One region of the Paenibacillus chartarius genome, then DNA from elsewhere that is predicted to be linked to it. Evidence: riboswitches for the same ligand, from Rfam matches in the RefSeq annotation. Region 1 holds a riboswitch; each other region holds the start of a gene.
The links. A riboswitch is a leader RNA that binds a small molecule or an ion and turns the genes downstream of it on or off. The one in region 1 is predicted to bind cyclic di-GMP.

Region 1 (3,560 bases):
CACCTCTTGGGAGGAAACTTGTTGCATCTATTATAGCGCGACCGGGAAAATGGTGTAAACGGCTTCCCGGCTATATATAGGTGTTTTTGAGGGAAATTGTCAAAACTTGTAGCTTGCCATAAAGAAACCCCGCAGGGAAATACCCAGCGGGGTCATGCTTCTTCGCAATGCTGTATGTGGCTGCGGCGCAGGCGACATTAGCCTGTCAGGGCCGCTGCGTGCTGCCCCGGTTCGCCCAGAAGCGCGTACGCTTCCCGCAGCGGGAGCGGACGTCCGTACAAGTAGCCCTGCGCGACTGTGCAGCCGAGCTCCTCCAGCAGCTGCGCCTGCTCCTGCGTTTCGACACCTTCGGCGACGACGTCGAGCTGCAGCGCCGATGCCATCAAAATAATGCCGCCTACTACGGAAACGTGCTTGTCGCCCTTGTCCATATTCCAAATAAAGCTGCGGTCGATCTTAAGCGCATCCAATGGAAACTGGGACAAGTAGTTGAACGAGGAATAGCCGGTTCCGAAATCGTCGATCGCTATCTTGATCCCGAGCTTATGCAGCTCGTTCAACGTATCGATGAAATACGGCACATTCTTCATCGCTGCACTTTCCGTAATTTCCAGCTGCAAATAATGCGGCTCCAGACCGGATTCGATCAGCGCATTATGGATGTTGCGGACGAAGTGGAGCTGGTAAAATTGCGACACCGAAATGTTGACGGCGATATGTTCAAGCGTATGCCCTTGCTCCAGCATGTCCCGGAACTGCCGGCATGCGGTCACAAGCACCCAGTTGCCGATGCCGAGAATATGTCCGCGCTGCTCCGCCAGCGGAATGAACGAAGCCGGTGGAATGAGGCCGCGGGTCGGATGATTCCAGCGAAGCAGCGCCTCGAAGCCGATAATGGAGCCGTGGCGGATCTGCGGCTGGTAATACAGCTCAAATTCGCCCCGGCCGAGCGCCGCAGTCAGGTCGGACTCCAGGAACAGCCGCTCCGCCGAGTCGGCGGCATCGGAAGGGCGGAAGAACTCGTAATGATTGCGCTGCTTCTTGGCGCTGTACATCGCCGCATCCGCATACTTGAGCAGCTCTGCGGCATCTCCGGCATGCTGCGGATAGAGGGAAATCCCGATACTGGCGGAGATGTGCAGCGGAATACCCGATATATGAAACGGTTCCCGGAGCGCGTTCAGAATGAGCTCTGCGACCTCCTGCACATCGTCCACATGGTCGTACGGGGAAATGATGGCCGTAAATTCATCGCCGCCAAATCGGGCAAGCGTTACGCCAAGCGGCAGCTGGCTGCGCAGCCGCACCGAAGCCTGCAGCAGCAGCTCGTCGCCCGCTTCATGACCGAGTGTGTCGTTGACATGCTTGAAGCTGTCCAAGTCGAACAACAGGAAGGCGGCCTTCTGCTTCGTCTCGGCGGCTTGGGCGACCGATTCCTGAAGCGCCGCTTGCATGAAGGTGCGGTTCGGCAGTGACGTGAGCGTATCGCAATAGGCGAGCCGCTGCAGCTTGTCCGTCACTTTCCCGATCACGACGACGTTAAGGGAGGCAACTAAAACAAATGGAAAGAGATCGCTTACAAACTGCTCCAACGGCACGTTCAGCTTCAATTCGAACAGCGTAGCGAGAGCTATTATGGCCGCTCCGAACAAAACAGAGGTGCGGTAGCCGTACTCAACGGCATATAAGAGCAGAATGCTTTGCATAATCCAAATCGGGGAAAATACCGACCAGTCGGGAATGGCCAGAATAAGGCTCAGCAAAGAAATATCCATGACCATCAGCGCAACGGGGAGCTTGCGGGCTTGGCCGCTGAAAGCCTGGGTGTCCACCCATCTGGTTAAAATCAGCGCCCATAGCGAAGATAAAACGATGAGAAATACATAGGACAAATCGAACGCGGACCGGGCCATAGCAATACATATCATGATCGGGGTTAAGAGGTGTCCTAAGGAAAATAACCAGCGGTTGCGCATAAAAGAGCTCCTTTGTCTGTATCAAAAAACGGCGTCTACAGCAAAAAAACCATCCCGAAGGATGGCGGAAAGCTCTCTGACCCATCGTTCGGCAGCCCGGCTGCCTTAGATTTCTCCTTAGGCCCGCAGCTTTGCGTCCTTGCTTTTCAACAAGTTTGCCTTTGTCGCTTTTTCCACATTATACACGAATATAGTCGAAAAGTCCCGTATTTTTTTGTGACAAGTCATTTAACATTAGTACATTTGGCTTATGGGCTGCTAAGCGATCACAACCGGTTCATCAGCCGCTTGATCGATTCGCCCAACCGGGCGGCGTCGAACGGCTTGACGATAAAATCGAGCGCCCCGGCTTGAATCGCCTCCACCACGTTGTACGAATTGCCCATCGCAGAACAAATGATCACCTTCGCCCGCGGATCGACTTGTCGAATTCTGCGCACCGCTTCGATACCGAAGAGCTCGGGCATAACGATATTCATGGTTACGATATCGGGCCGAAGCCGGATGTACATCGACACGGCTTCGAGCCCGTTCTCGGCCTCGCCCGCCACCTCGTGCCCCGTCTGTTCGATCATTTCTTTAAGCAGCACCCGCATGAAAGACGAGTCGTCCACAATTAATACAGAAGCCATCGTCGTCCCCTCCGCAATAAGGTCTATACTGTACCATATGAGACAGCATGCCTTGTCATGAGAGGGGAATGAACTAAATGACCCGCTTGGCGCCGACAAATTTGGGACCCCAGTAGCTGCTCGTCAGCGAATCGATGTGAATGCCGTGTGTCGAAGTAGCTGAAATAAAGGCGTCATTGCCCAAATAAATGCCGACATGACTGATCCGGCCGATCGTGAAGAAGACGAGGTCGCCCTGGCGCAGGTCGGACGAGGCTGCCGGCGTGCCGGACGAAGCCAGCATTTCACGGGACGTCCGGGGCAGGTTAATCCCGTATTGGCTGTACACGTAATTCACGAAGCCGGAGCAGTCAAAGCCTGCGGTTGTCGTGCCGCCCCAGGCGTACCGGATGCCCGTAAGCGATTTCGCCGTTTCGATCAGCCCTCCGATTCGATCTGCTGCTGGTGCCGGCGGAGCCGCAGCGGGGACGGGAGCGATCCAGGCGGGTGCGTGATCCTTGCCGTCCTTGCAAATGATTGCGATGCCGTTTCGGCTGTCCCAGCTTAACATGTAGCCGAGGGTCTCCGTGATGAAGCGGACGGGAACGTATACGTGGCCCTCGTAAAATAGTGCAGGCGAGGCCATCGTCACCGGCTTTCCGTTGATTGCGGCGTCGGCGGAGCCGGTGACGAGCCGGATCGAACGGTCGATGGCATGCAGCGTCAGCTCAACCTCTCCGCCCGCAGGATTCCAGTCCACGAGCAAGTTCAATTGATCGGCGATCGGGCGGACCGGAACAAGCAGGTCGCCGTCGTCGGTAAGCAGCGGGCCGGCCTCTTGAAAGGCGATAAGGCTGTCGTTAATTTGAACCTTGGCCTCCGTCCCGAACACGGACGCATCCGCATGTGCGGACGGGGCGCCCGCAGCGGCGGCTCCGGCCCAAACGGCGCACGCCAGCATCAACGTTTTCCA
Region 2 (3,560 bases), on a different contig from region 1:
TTTTGAGTAAAGGTTCGTAATCCTCAGGCGGTTCGTCCGCCGAAGGGAGACTCGGCTCCCGGACTGCCGGATGGATATCGTTCACACTGCAAATTCGGCGGCATCGTCCAAGCGGGAATGCCTGGGCAGCCGGATCGTGAACGTGCTCCCTTTCCCCGGCTCCGAGTCGAGCACGATGGTGCCGTTATGCGCTTCCACGATGCTTTTGACGATCGCAAGTCCTAGCCCGGCTCCACCGCTCTGCCTGCTGTCGCTGTTGTCGATGCGGTAAAACTTGGAGAACAGCTGCGGCTTCGCCGCATCCGGGATGCCGAGGCCATAGTCGCGCACCGAAAGGGCGACGGTGTCCCCGGCCGCAGCCAAACGGATGTCGACGCGGTCGGCATCGGGCGAATATTTGATAGCGTTGGAGATCAATTGGTTAACCGCCTGCCGCAGCCGACCGGAATCCGCCAGTACGAAGCACCTGTCTCCTTCTACGCTTAACTGCACGGCATGCTTCTGTTTCCCTCGCCACTGCCGGGCGACCTCCTTCAGCAGCACGGCCGCATCGATCCTCTCCTTGCGATAGGCGAGCTTTCCCTGCTCCATGTGCTGAATGTCGAGGAAATCTTCGATCAGCCGGCCGAGCCGAAGCGCTTCCCGATGCACCGTCCCCAAATAATGGTTCGTCTTCTCCGGAGTCAGCTCGCGCGTCAGCAAAATCTCCACAAACCCTTGAATGGAAGCCAACGGAGTTCGCATCTCATGGGAAACGGTCGAAATCAGCTCATTTTTCAGCACATTCACACGCTCCTCGCTGCTGCGGTCACGGAACACGAACAACGTCTCGCGCCGGTTGCCCTGCCTCGTCACATTCGTAATGGGAATGCCGTGCACCTCGATATGCAGCGTGGCTTCCGGCCGATGCAGCTCGTACTTTTCCTGAAAACCCGGTGCGTGGCCGCGGGCATATGCCGTCATTCGTTCCAGAAAATACGGATCCGCCTCCAGCCCCCACTCCAAGCTGCGGTAGCTTTCCGCCAACGTCCGCCCGGTCAGGTCTCCGCAATGGAAAAAGCTCAAAAACCGCTCATTCGCAAACAAAATCACACCGTCCTGGTCGCAGAGCAGGATACCGTCCAATTGGGCTTCCAGCACCCGGTCGATGAGCCGGCGGTGCTCGTCGATCCGTTGTTCGGCAAGACGCTGCTCCGTAACGTCCCGAACCGATGTGAGTACCGCCTCTGTACCGTCGTAATCGATCATCGTCGAAGTAACTTCCACATAGACCGTGCCTCCGTTCTTCGATACAAGCCGGGTTTCGTCGATTTCTGTCGGAAGTCCGCTCTCCTTCAACCGCAGGATTCGATCCAACATTCGCTGGACGTCCCCAGGGTGAATGTAATCATAGATCATGCGTCCCTTTAGCGCAGCCGCCGAATCCTCGCCGACAATCGCCGCAGCAGCGGCATTGGCATACAGCATCCGAAACGCCTGATGCACGACGACCGGTTCCGGAAGAAATTCGACAACACGGCGGTAGCGTACTTCCCTGGAGTGCCGCTCGCGCTCCATCAGTCTCATGAATATATAGAAGATCAGCCCGGTCAATACGGCGACAATGGCTCCGCCCCACAGCAAAGCGCCAAGCGCGGACGGCTTCGGGCTGCAAACATACAAAACGGACAGCAGCCCGTACACGACCAGCAACTGGACTCCGAGACAAGCGCCGGCGATTCCCAAGGATGAACGTTTCATAGGTTCACGTACCTTTCGGATCTTGGATGTCATCGCTTTAATGGTACGGTTTAGTTGTTTAGAAAGTATTAGTACGGCTGGGTAATTTGACCTATAAATATCCTGTTCACCATAATTCGACAAATAGGGCATTTAGGCTCATATCCAAGAAATACTATTCGTCATATAATGACATCAACAGCCGCATAAAACCTGCTTCTACATCCCGATAATGGCAAACCTGACGAAAGTTGGGGACGCAAAGCTACAGGGGCTTCGCCGCACGATCATGCGGTATGCCAGCCAGCCGCCGAACGATTTGGAGGGACGGATCGAGGCAATCACGCGTATGGCGCAGGGTTGCCTTCATTCATGGAGAAGCGGCTACGTGCCGGTTGCCATACCCGAGGGAGGCTAACCATCATGAGAAGAAAGTCCGCATTCATCGCCGCACTTGTACTCGTCATCCTCACCGCTATGCTGCTTCCGGTTTCCGCCGCATCCGCCGCATCAACCGTTTCGACGAAGCTGAAGGCTAAATCCAGCGTTTCGTTCCGCGACAAACCTTCAACCTCCAGCACCGTTATGCGCTATCTCAAGATCGGTGAAATCGTCACTGCACTGGACATGCCGACACCGAGCTGGTATCAAGTGAAAGATGCCTCCGGCGTCATCGGCTACGTAAGCTCCGGAGCTTCGTACACGACGGTTTATTCCAATGCCAAAACATTGGCCTCCACGGCATTCCGCAGCCAGCCTTCGGCGGCCTCGACGGTCATTCGAACGCTTGCAGCCGGAACGGAGCTCGATATCAGGGAGAAAATCAATGCCGATTGGTACCGTGCCGAAGATGTGAACGGCGCTTCCGGATACGTGACAACGTCCGCAGCCGTCATCGACGCCAATTTCGAAGTGACCGGCGTTGTGCTGCCGCTGCCAGAAAGGATCGAAGCGATTATTGCCGCCGGCCAGCAGTACATGGGCACTCCTTATGAGTTCGGCTCGACTCGCTGGAACACCTCGACGTTCGACTGCTCCGACTTCACGATGACGGCGTTCTGGGACGGCGCTCGTACCGTACTGCCGTCGGATTCCGACTCGCAGGGCGACAAAATCCGTTCGATGGGCAACGACGTCTGGTCCTGGAACGAGCTGAAGCGCGGCGATCTGATGTTCTTCATGTCCTCCCGCTCCAACTACAGCGGTGTGGACAAGACGACCGAGCCGATCACGCACGTAGGCATCTACCTCGGCAACGGTCAAATTCTGCACACGTATTCCATTGCCTCCGGCGGCGTCCGCATCGATACGATCGCAGGCTCGCAGTGGGAGAAGCGCTTCCTGTTCGGCGGTTCGGCATACTAAACAATACATAATATCGGAATGGCCCTTGCAAGGCCTCGTCTTGCAGGGGCCTCTTTTGTTTTGGCAATCCGGCGAATTCGTTGTATGATAACGTGTGACAGCAGCGGACGGCCAGAGGGGGAATTTGGCGTGATAAACAAAAACAAAATCAAAGCAGCAGCGTCGGTTTCGGGTGAACGGGTATGACATTGCGAATCGGGATTGACGCCGGGGGTACCTTAACCAAGATTGCAATCATGAATGATCATCTCGCACCTGCGGAAGCATTGAAGTTTCTCAAGTTTCCTTCATCTGAAATTGAACGAACGGTGGCCTGGCTGGCCGCTGAAGCGAACGGTGCGGTGCTTGCCTTCACCGGAGGCAAGGCCGGCATGCTCCGCGCTTTGGCTGAGCGGGAAGCGGTAGCCACCGCTTCTGGCGTCGATGTGCTCGCCGTTCCGGAGTTCGAGGCGACCTGTACCGGCGCGCGCTGGCTG
Region 3 (3,560 bases), on a different contig from region 1:
TATTGTTGATCGCTTTTTGCCGCAGGGCCGAGTCGGACAGCACCTTTCGGGTTAGATCGGGCTCGAAGTGATTTTGAATAACAGCGTAAGTATTGATGTTTTTGGATTTGGCTGTGTTTACATCCGCTGCAGGCGTTCCGCCTGTAATCGAACCGTCTATTTCAATTTGATACGTGATGACCCCCATATCCTTGAGATAGGTTCCGAATGTTTGTAGTGAGGTCGAACTGCTTGAATTGACGTAGAAGCCCATGACGGATTGCTTGGTTAATTCGGCGTCGGCGGCGCTAACGGTCGAAGCGTATAACGAGAAAAGCACAGAAGTCAATAATGGCAGCGCGAGGATCTTTGTTCTCATCGTGATGTGGCCCCCTATGCCCATGCAATTTGGTTACTTCATGCTGCTTCCGCCGAACAGAAAGCGGTATTCCCATTGTTTTCCTTCGATTAGATCGGTACGGACGCCGCCCGATTCCGGGGAATACGTATGCAGGACCATGCCGTCTCCCAAATAAATACCTGTATGTGTAATCGTTTCCGTCGACTTGTCGATCGACGCATAATCCGACGCGCGGGATCCCTTGTAGGACATAAAGAACATCAAGTCGCCGCGCTTCAGCTGTTTCCAGTCGGTCGTTACCGGTCCGAGGCTCTTTACATATTCGCCTTGTTCGCGCGAGTCGCTTGGAATCACTTCACGTGTCGCATCCCAGCGGGCTTGCTGTAACAGGTCGGAGCAGTCGAAGGTTGCGGTGTCGAACCTCTTGGAGCCGAATTCATAAGGAACGCCGGTATACTTGAACGTTTCCGCAATGACGCTTTCGATCCGTTCGGCCAGCGGGAGCGTTACGAGAGTAACAGAGAAATCGGTAATGATATATTTGCTGCTCGAGCTGACGTAGCCGACCACGCCGGTGGAGTCGACCGCCTTGTACCAGCTGTCATTCACCTTTTCCAGTACCAGCACGTCCTCTCCGGCGCGCAGCATGCGGATGCGGGTGGCATCCGTCGAAGGACCGGTGCGGAAATTAACGCCATAGATGATTTCGGCATTGCTGATAACCGATATGTATTTCTCGTTCGTAGAGACGAAGCCGGTAACGCCTTGCGCGTCACTCACCTGATACCAATAAGGATTGACGATCTGCAGCACGGTCACGATCTCGCCTGTTTTTAAATAACGCATAACGCTGCTGGACGTGTTCGGCTGATCGCGGAAGCTGACGCCGGATACAATCTTCGCTTTGGTCGTCACTTCGCTTGCCGCATGGGCGGCAGGTGCAGCGAAGGACAGCAGCAGAACCATTACGAGCAATAAACCATTCCATTTTTTCATGTTGATACCCTCCATAGATGAAATAACCCTTTCTCTGCCGAAAGGGTTATCCTGGGACCCTCTTTCGGTAGCTGGCTGGCATCGTGAACGGTCGTCCTGCGGAAGCCCCTCTAGCTTTGCGCCGCTGGCTTTCGCCAGGTTTGCCTTTATCGCGAGATGAATGTATTGGGTTTGTGTCCTAATTATAGTTTGTAGGAGGAATTGTCGAAAATAGGAGAAATTCAGTAATTGTTGTCAGTTCTATAATGGCGGCGTTCAGACTATTGACTGCGCAATATGGATATATCTACCATGCGGGTAAGAGTCTAGAGCACTATTTATTGGCACTAACAAGCGGGGAGCGTGCTTGCGGCAGCTCCTCTTTTTACCATTTCGGAAAGTTAACATTTGCAATGCGAAATGGGCTTTCTGCCCAAGCCTAGCGGTTTCCGAAACCGTTATTTTGCTCTTTAGGGGGCGGCTTCATCGTGTAGAGGATTATGAGGGAGTTAATGTTGAGAAACAAGGTATAACCATGCAAGATGACAACGAGCGTCTCGATGGCGCCTTCAAATTCCGCTAAATTGCTGGTGAACCGAGTAACCCACAAAATAGCGCTCTCACCTACCGGTAAACTCAGCGTGCTTTGCACGAGAAGCGAATCCGGTCCCGCCGAGCATCGATCTTGATCCAATAGACAAATTTGTCGTAGCATCGTCTATATGTACATACAAGTAGGAGGGATGATATAATAGCGATATTTCCAATAAGGCTATGATGCTGACCCTCCGGGAGTGAACCATCCTATGGACAAGACGGTCCCTAAACATATTCGACTCAAGCAAGAAATTAAATCGTGGATCGACAACGGCACGCTGCGCAGCGGAGATCTGCTGCCGTCCGAGAACGATATCGCGCAGCGCTTTCAGATGAGCCGCCAGACGGTTCGGCAGGCGCTCGGAGCGCTCGAGCAGGAAGGCTTGCTTAGCCGCCAGCAGGGGAAAGGTACGTACGTTTCCGAAAGCTTTACCCCAGCCCAAACCGCCGAAGCGGAATTCACCGAACCCAAGACGATCGGCGTACTGACGACCTACATCTCCGATTACATCTTCCCGCACATCGTACGCGGCATCGAATCGGAGCTGCGCCGCCACGGCTACCGGCTCGTTCTGTCCAGCACCGACAACGACAAAGAGCGGGAGCGCGAAAGCCTGGAGATGCTGCTCCGCGAGCCGCTCAGCGGGCTCATTGTGGAGCCGACGCGAAGCGCGCTGGGCAACCCGAACTTCTCGTACTATGCCTCTCTCGACTACAAAGGCATTCCGTACTTAATGATCAACGAGACGTACCCTGAGCTGAACTGCCCGTATGTCAAGCTGGACGACGAGCTGGGCGGGTATCTCGCCGCGGAGCATCTGCTGCGGCTCGGGCACCGCAGCGTCGCCGGCTTCTTCAAGACGGACGACATGCAGGGCGTGCAGCGGCTCAAAGGGTTCCTGCGGGCTCACCACGAGCTTGGCGTACCGCTGCGGCCGGAGCTCATCGTGCAGTACAAGACGGAGGATAAGCAGCATACGCCTCACCAGGCCGCGCTGCGGCTGCTTGCCGAGAGCGAGCAGCGGCCGACAGCGTTCGTGTGCTACAACGACGAGCTTGCCGTAAGGCTGCTCGATGCAGCCCGCTCGCAAGGGCTAAGCGTACCGGGGCAGCTCTCGCTCGTCGGCTTCGACGACTCTCCGCTGGCTACCGCAACCGAGGTGAAGCTGACGACGCTGGTCCATCCGAAGACCGTCATGGGCGAAGCGTCCGCCCGTCTGCTGATCCAGATGATCGAGCGCCGCCGCACAACCGGCACAAGCCGGGAAGCCGAAGGAGGGGAGGATGCTACCGTCGAACCGATTGTGTACAAGCCGGAGCTGGTCGTCCGCGAATCGTCCGCACCCCCGGCGGGACAAACTTAGAAAAAAATAGTAGCCTAACATGTATGTACAAGTTATAATAGAGGTAGTCGCACTGTTGCGTACCTTTTGCACGGAGCCCGCTGAGGAGTGCGAGCTATTTTAACATAGGGAGTGTGTCGTCCTTGCTCGAGGATTTGAAGCAAGCCGTACTGGAAGCGAACCTGGAGCTGCCTAAGTACGGTCTCGTTACGTTCACCTGGGGAAATGTAAGCGGTATCGACCGCGCCTCCGGACTTGTCGTCATTAAGCCAAGCGGTGTGCCTTACGAAGATTTGAAACGGGAC
Region 4 (3,560 bases), on a different contig from region 1:
CTGCTTGATATTTACCGCGCGGTCCAGGTCATTGAAGAGAACCAGTTATTCCGTTTGCATGAAAATCCGAATCCGCAATGCCTTGTCGGGCGGAATATCGAGCAGTCTCTTCAATCCGAATTGATGGAAGCCCAGTCCGCTATGGAAACCAAGCTGCAGCAGACGACTTTGAGCCAGCTGATATCGCGATTCAAATAAATGAGAGCTCTTGATGGGCTTTTATTTTATACACGTTGTAACCATTTATGTTATAACATGATCTGTTACAACATTATCTTACTAGGAGGTATTTCAATGAAACTGCTAGTCACAGGCGCAACAGGAAATTTGGGGTCGAAGGTCGTTGAAGCATTATTAAAATCCGTACCCGCGGATCGGCTTGCCGTCAGCGTGCGGAATCCGAATAAAGCGGAGGGCTTGCGCGCACAAGGAGTAGACGTTCGGTATGGAGATTTCGACAGCCCGGAAACTTTGGATACGGCCTTCGCGGGCATCGATCGCTTGCTGATCATCTCCGCCGACGGCGATAACGAAACGAGAATACGGCAGCATACCGATGCTGTTGCCGCCGCCGCGCGTGCCGGAGTGAAATTTATTGCTTATACCAGCTTGGCGAATGCGGGCGAGAGCACGATTTTCCTGGCTCCCGTGCACCGAGTGACCGAAGAAGCCATCGTCAAGACAGGCATCCCCTACTCGTTCTTGCGTAACAACTGGTACCTGGAGAACGAGCTCGGCAGCATAAAGGGTGTGCTTGCAGGAGCGCCGTGGGTCACTTCCGCAGGATCGGGGAAAGTCGGTTGGGCTCTGCAGCAGGATTACGCGGAGGCGGCTGCAGCCGTACTCGCGGGCAGCGGACACGACAATACGATCTACGAGCTCTCAGGCAAGCTGTTGACCCAGGAACAACTCGCGGCTGCTCTTGGTACGGTGGTAAACAAGGAAGTGCCTGTCCATCAGATCGATGACGCCGCTTATGCAGACATGCTGAAGGGAGCGGGCGTGCCCGATTTCGTCATCCCGATTCTTGTCGGTATCCAGCAAGGGATTCGGGATGGCGCGCTGGAGATCGAAAGCAGCGACTTCGAAAAGCTGCTCGGCCGGCCGGTTACGCCGATTACCACAGGCTTAAGCCAAATTGTGAACCACCTTGCGAAGTAAATATTTCTGACGAAACCGGCCTTACGGATGTGAGGCCGGTTTATTATTTCGATATGCTTCCACCGGGGTTGGCTCTTCGAGAGTTTGCTTCTCGATCACCTGCCTGGGGACTCTCAAGGACTTTCAGCATTTATGTTCGATGTTTCATTCAGACTCATTTTTCCAGAAAAAATTTTACTTTAAATCGACATAAAACATGTTATTATTACATTATATATCAAATAATGTCGAAATGTGACGAACCAGCTGAAAAGGCAAACCCGCCGAAAGACGGGGACGCAAAACTTCGGGCCTACGGCAATTGCGCTAAGGCAGCCGGGTTGCCAATTGGGGGGGACAACAGCGCAAGACTGCCCTAATGGTTAGGGCATTTTTTTGTTTCTCGGCAGCATGCCGATTGGAGTACATAGGTTCAGGAAACCGCTCACTACCCATCACAACCATCGGAGGAATCATGCAATGGGCTTATTCAAAAATCTTAAGGTCGGTGTCAAAATCAATTTGTTGATCGTGATCAGCGTCGTTTCACTGATCGTGGTCGGTATTCTCGGTTACCGGGGGATGGCGGAAATGAACGCCGATGCCGATGCGATGTACAAGGAACAGCTGACGCCGGTCAAGGCGCTAAGCAAAATCCAAATCAACACATTAAAGAGTGAATCCGCCATTCTTGAGTTAATGATAACTACGAACGACTCCAAAAATAAAGAGCTGAACGAAGAAATCGAGAAGCTGGTTGCAGAATCGGACACGCTGATGAGCGATTATCAAAACACTCAGCTGGACCCTGAGGAAAAGGACAACGTCGCCAAATACACCCAGGTTGTTACAAGATACAAAGAAGCCCGCAAAGAAGTCATGGACCTCGCTTTTCAGAACAAAAACACCGAAGCGTATTCCGTCTTTGTCAATAAGCTGGACACGTTAAGCAATCAAAGAAGAGACATCTTGACGAATTTGATCGACTATAATACGCGGACAGCGGAGAAGTCGAACGAAGAAAACGCTGCGTCCTTCGCATCGACGCGAAATATTACGATTGCCATCGTCATTGCAGCGCTGCTGCTCAGCATCAGCTTCGGCTATGCGATCGCAAGGTCAATCTCTCGTCCGCTGAACCGGGTGCTCGGAATTTTGGACAAGGTGGCGGACGGCGATTTGCGGGAAACGACGGATATCGATTCGAAGGATGAAATCGGCCGTCTGGCGAATGCGCTCAACAACACGGTAAACAGCTTGAAATCAACCGTTGGCGGCATCCTCTCGTCGGCAGAGAACGTCTCCGCGGCAGCAGAGCAAATCTCGGCAAGCTCCGAGGAGATCGCTACGGGCAGCAGCGTTCAGGCTCAGGAGGCGCAGTCGATCAACGAGCTGTTCAAGGAATTGTCCGCAGCCATCAATTCCGTCGCGGAAAGCGCGGAGCAGGCATCCGAGCTGTCCAACAAAACGATGATGATGGCGCAGGAAGGCGGCAAGGTTGTAGAACACTCGATTCAGGGAATGAATTCGATCAATCGCCAGATGACATTGCTCGCCGAGGATTCCAACAAAATCGGAGAAATCATTGGCGTCATTGACGATATTTCGGAGCAGACGAACTTGCTTGCCTTGAATGCCGCGATCGAGGCGGCACGGGCCGGCGAACAAGGAAGAGGGTTTGCCGTCGTCGCCGATGAGGTGCGTAAGCTGGCGGAACGAAGCAGCGAAGCGACCAAGCAAATTACCGCCATTATTACCGGCATGCAAAATAATACGAAGCTTAGCGTGGACGCCGTTGGCGAAGGGACGACTGCTTCGAAGAAATCGGGCGAAGCGTTCCAGACGATCTTGTCAGTCGTGAATGAAACCGCCCATAAGGTGGCGGAAATCGCCGCCGCCTGCGAGGAGCAAGCCGCACAATCGACGGAAGTACTGAGCTCGATTGAGAAGATTTCCGCTAGTACCGAGGAAGCAGCGGCCAGCAGTCAAGAAACCGCTTCGACCTCCCAATCGCTGGCACATCTGGCGATGGAGCTGAATAAGTCGGTCGCGATTTTCAAAGTTAGCTGATCCCGCACATCGAACAGGCGCCGGCCATAGAGGCCGGTGCCTGTTTGGGCTATTAACAGAAGGGAGACCATGACGGTGTCATTTCTATCATTGTGAGGACGTTCAAACAAGCGGCTTCTGAATCAACGTTGCAAAGTTAAATGGATGCCTGTGACCTTCATTTAACGTGGTTTTCCCTGTAACAAAGTGAACATGCTTACCGTTACCGACCGGAATGGCCGGACCGGTACGAATTTTTTTAAGCTTGTGGAAATGGTCTACGAAATCGGTCCGAGACAAGTCAATTTCATGAATATGACTTTTCCCGAAAGGGATGGCTTCTCCTGTTACCCCTGCAAACCGGTGGTTGT

Region 2: another riboswitch for cyclic di-GMP. It lies ahead of ACFFK0_RS04055 (C40 family peptidase); the one in region 1 lies ahead of ACFFK0_RS16340 (putative bifunctional diguanylate cyclase/phosphodiesterase).
Region 3: another riboswitch for cyclic di-GMP. It lies ahead of ACFFK0_RS19665 (C40 family peptidase); the one in region 1 lies ahead of ACFFK0_RS16340 (putative bifunctional diguanylate cyclase/phosphodiesterase).
Region 4: another riboswitch for cyclic di-GMP. It lies ahead of ACFFK0_RS02840 (methyl-accepting chemotaxis protein); the one in region 1 lies ahead of ACFFK0_RS16340 (putative bifunctional diguanylate cyclase/phosphodiesterase).

The regions. Positions count from the first base shown of each region.
Region 1 is NZ_JBHLWN010000067.1:83,227-86,786, reverse strand. Features, by position in the region: gene ACFFK0_RS16340 (putative bifunctional diguanylate cyclase/phosphodiesterase) at 198-1,976, opposite strand; cyclic di-GMP riboswitch class I at 2,064-2,146, opposite strand; gene ACFFK0_RS16335 (response regulator) at 2,243-2,608, opposite strand; gene ACFFK0_RS16330 (C40 family peptidase) at 2,682-3,560, opposite strand, start outside.
Region 2 is NZ_JBHLWN010000021.1:52,173-55,732, forward strand. Features, by position in the region: gene ACFFK0_RS04050 (ATP-binding protein) at 82-1,740, opposite strand; cyclic di-GMP riboswitch class I at 1,944-2,034, shown strand; gene ACFFK0_RS04055 (C40 family peptidase) at 2,143-3,084, shown strand; gene coaW (type II pantothenate kinase) at 3,267-3,560, shown strand, end outside.
Region 3 is NZ_JBHLWN010000076.1:100,649-104,208, reverse strand. Features, by position in the region: gene ACFFK0_RS19670 (glycosyl hydrolase family 18 protein) at 1-358, opposite strand, end outside; gene ACFFK0_RS19665 (C40 family peptidase) at 392-1,336, opposite strand; cyclic di-GMP riboswitch class I at 1,400-1,491, opposite strand; gene ACFFK0_RS19660 (GntR family transcriptional regulator) at 2,122-3,276, shown strand; gene araD (L-ribulose-5-phosphate 4-epimerase) at 3,399-3,560, shown strand, end outside.
Region 4 is NZ_JBHLWN010000016.1:11,316-14,875, reverse strand. Features, by position in the region: gene ACFFK0_RS02850 (Rrf2 family transcriptional regulator) at 1-198, shown strand, start outside; gene ACFFK0_RS02845 (SDR family oxidoreductase) at 295-1,161, shown strand; cyclic di-GMP riboswitch class I at 1,405-1,489, shown strand; gene ACFFK0_RS02840 (methyl-accepting chemotaxis protein) at 1,621-3,210, shown strand; gene ACFFK0_RS02835 (YmaF family protein) at 3,313-3,560, opposite strand, start outside.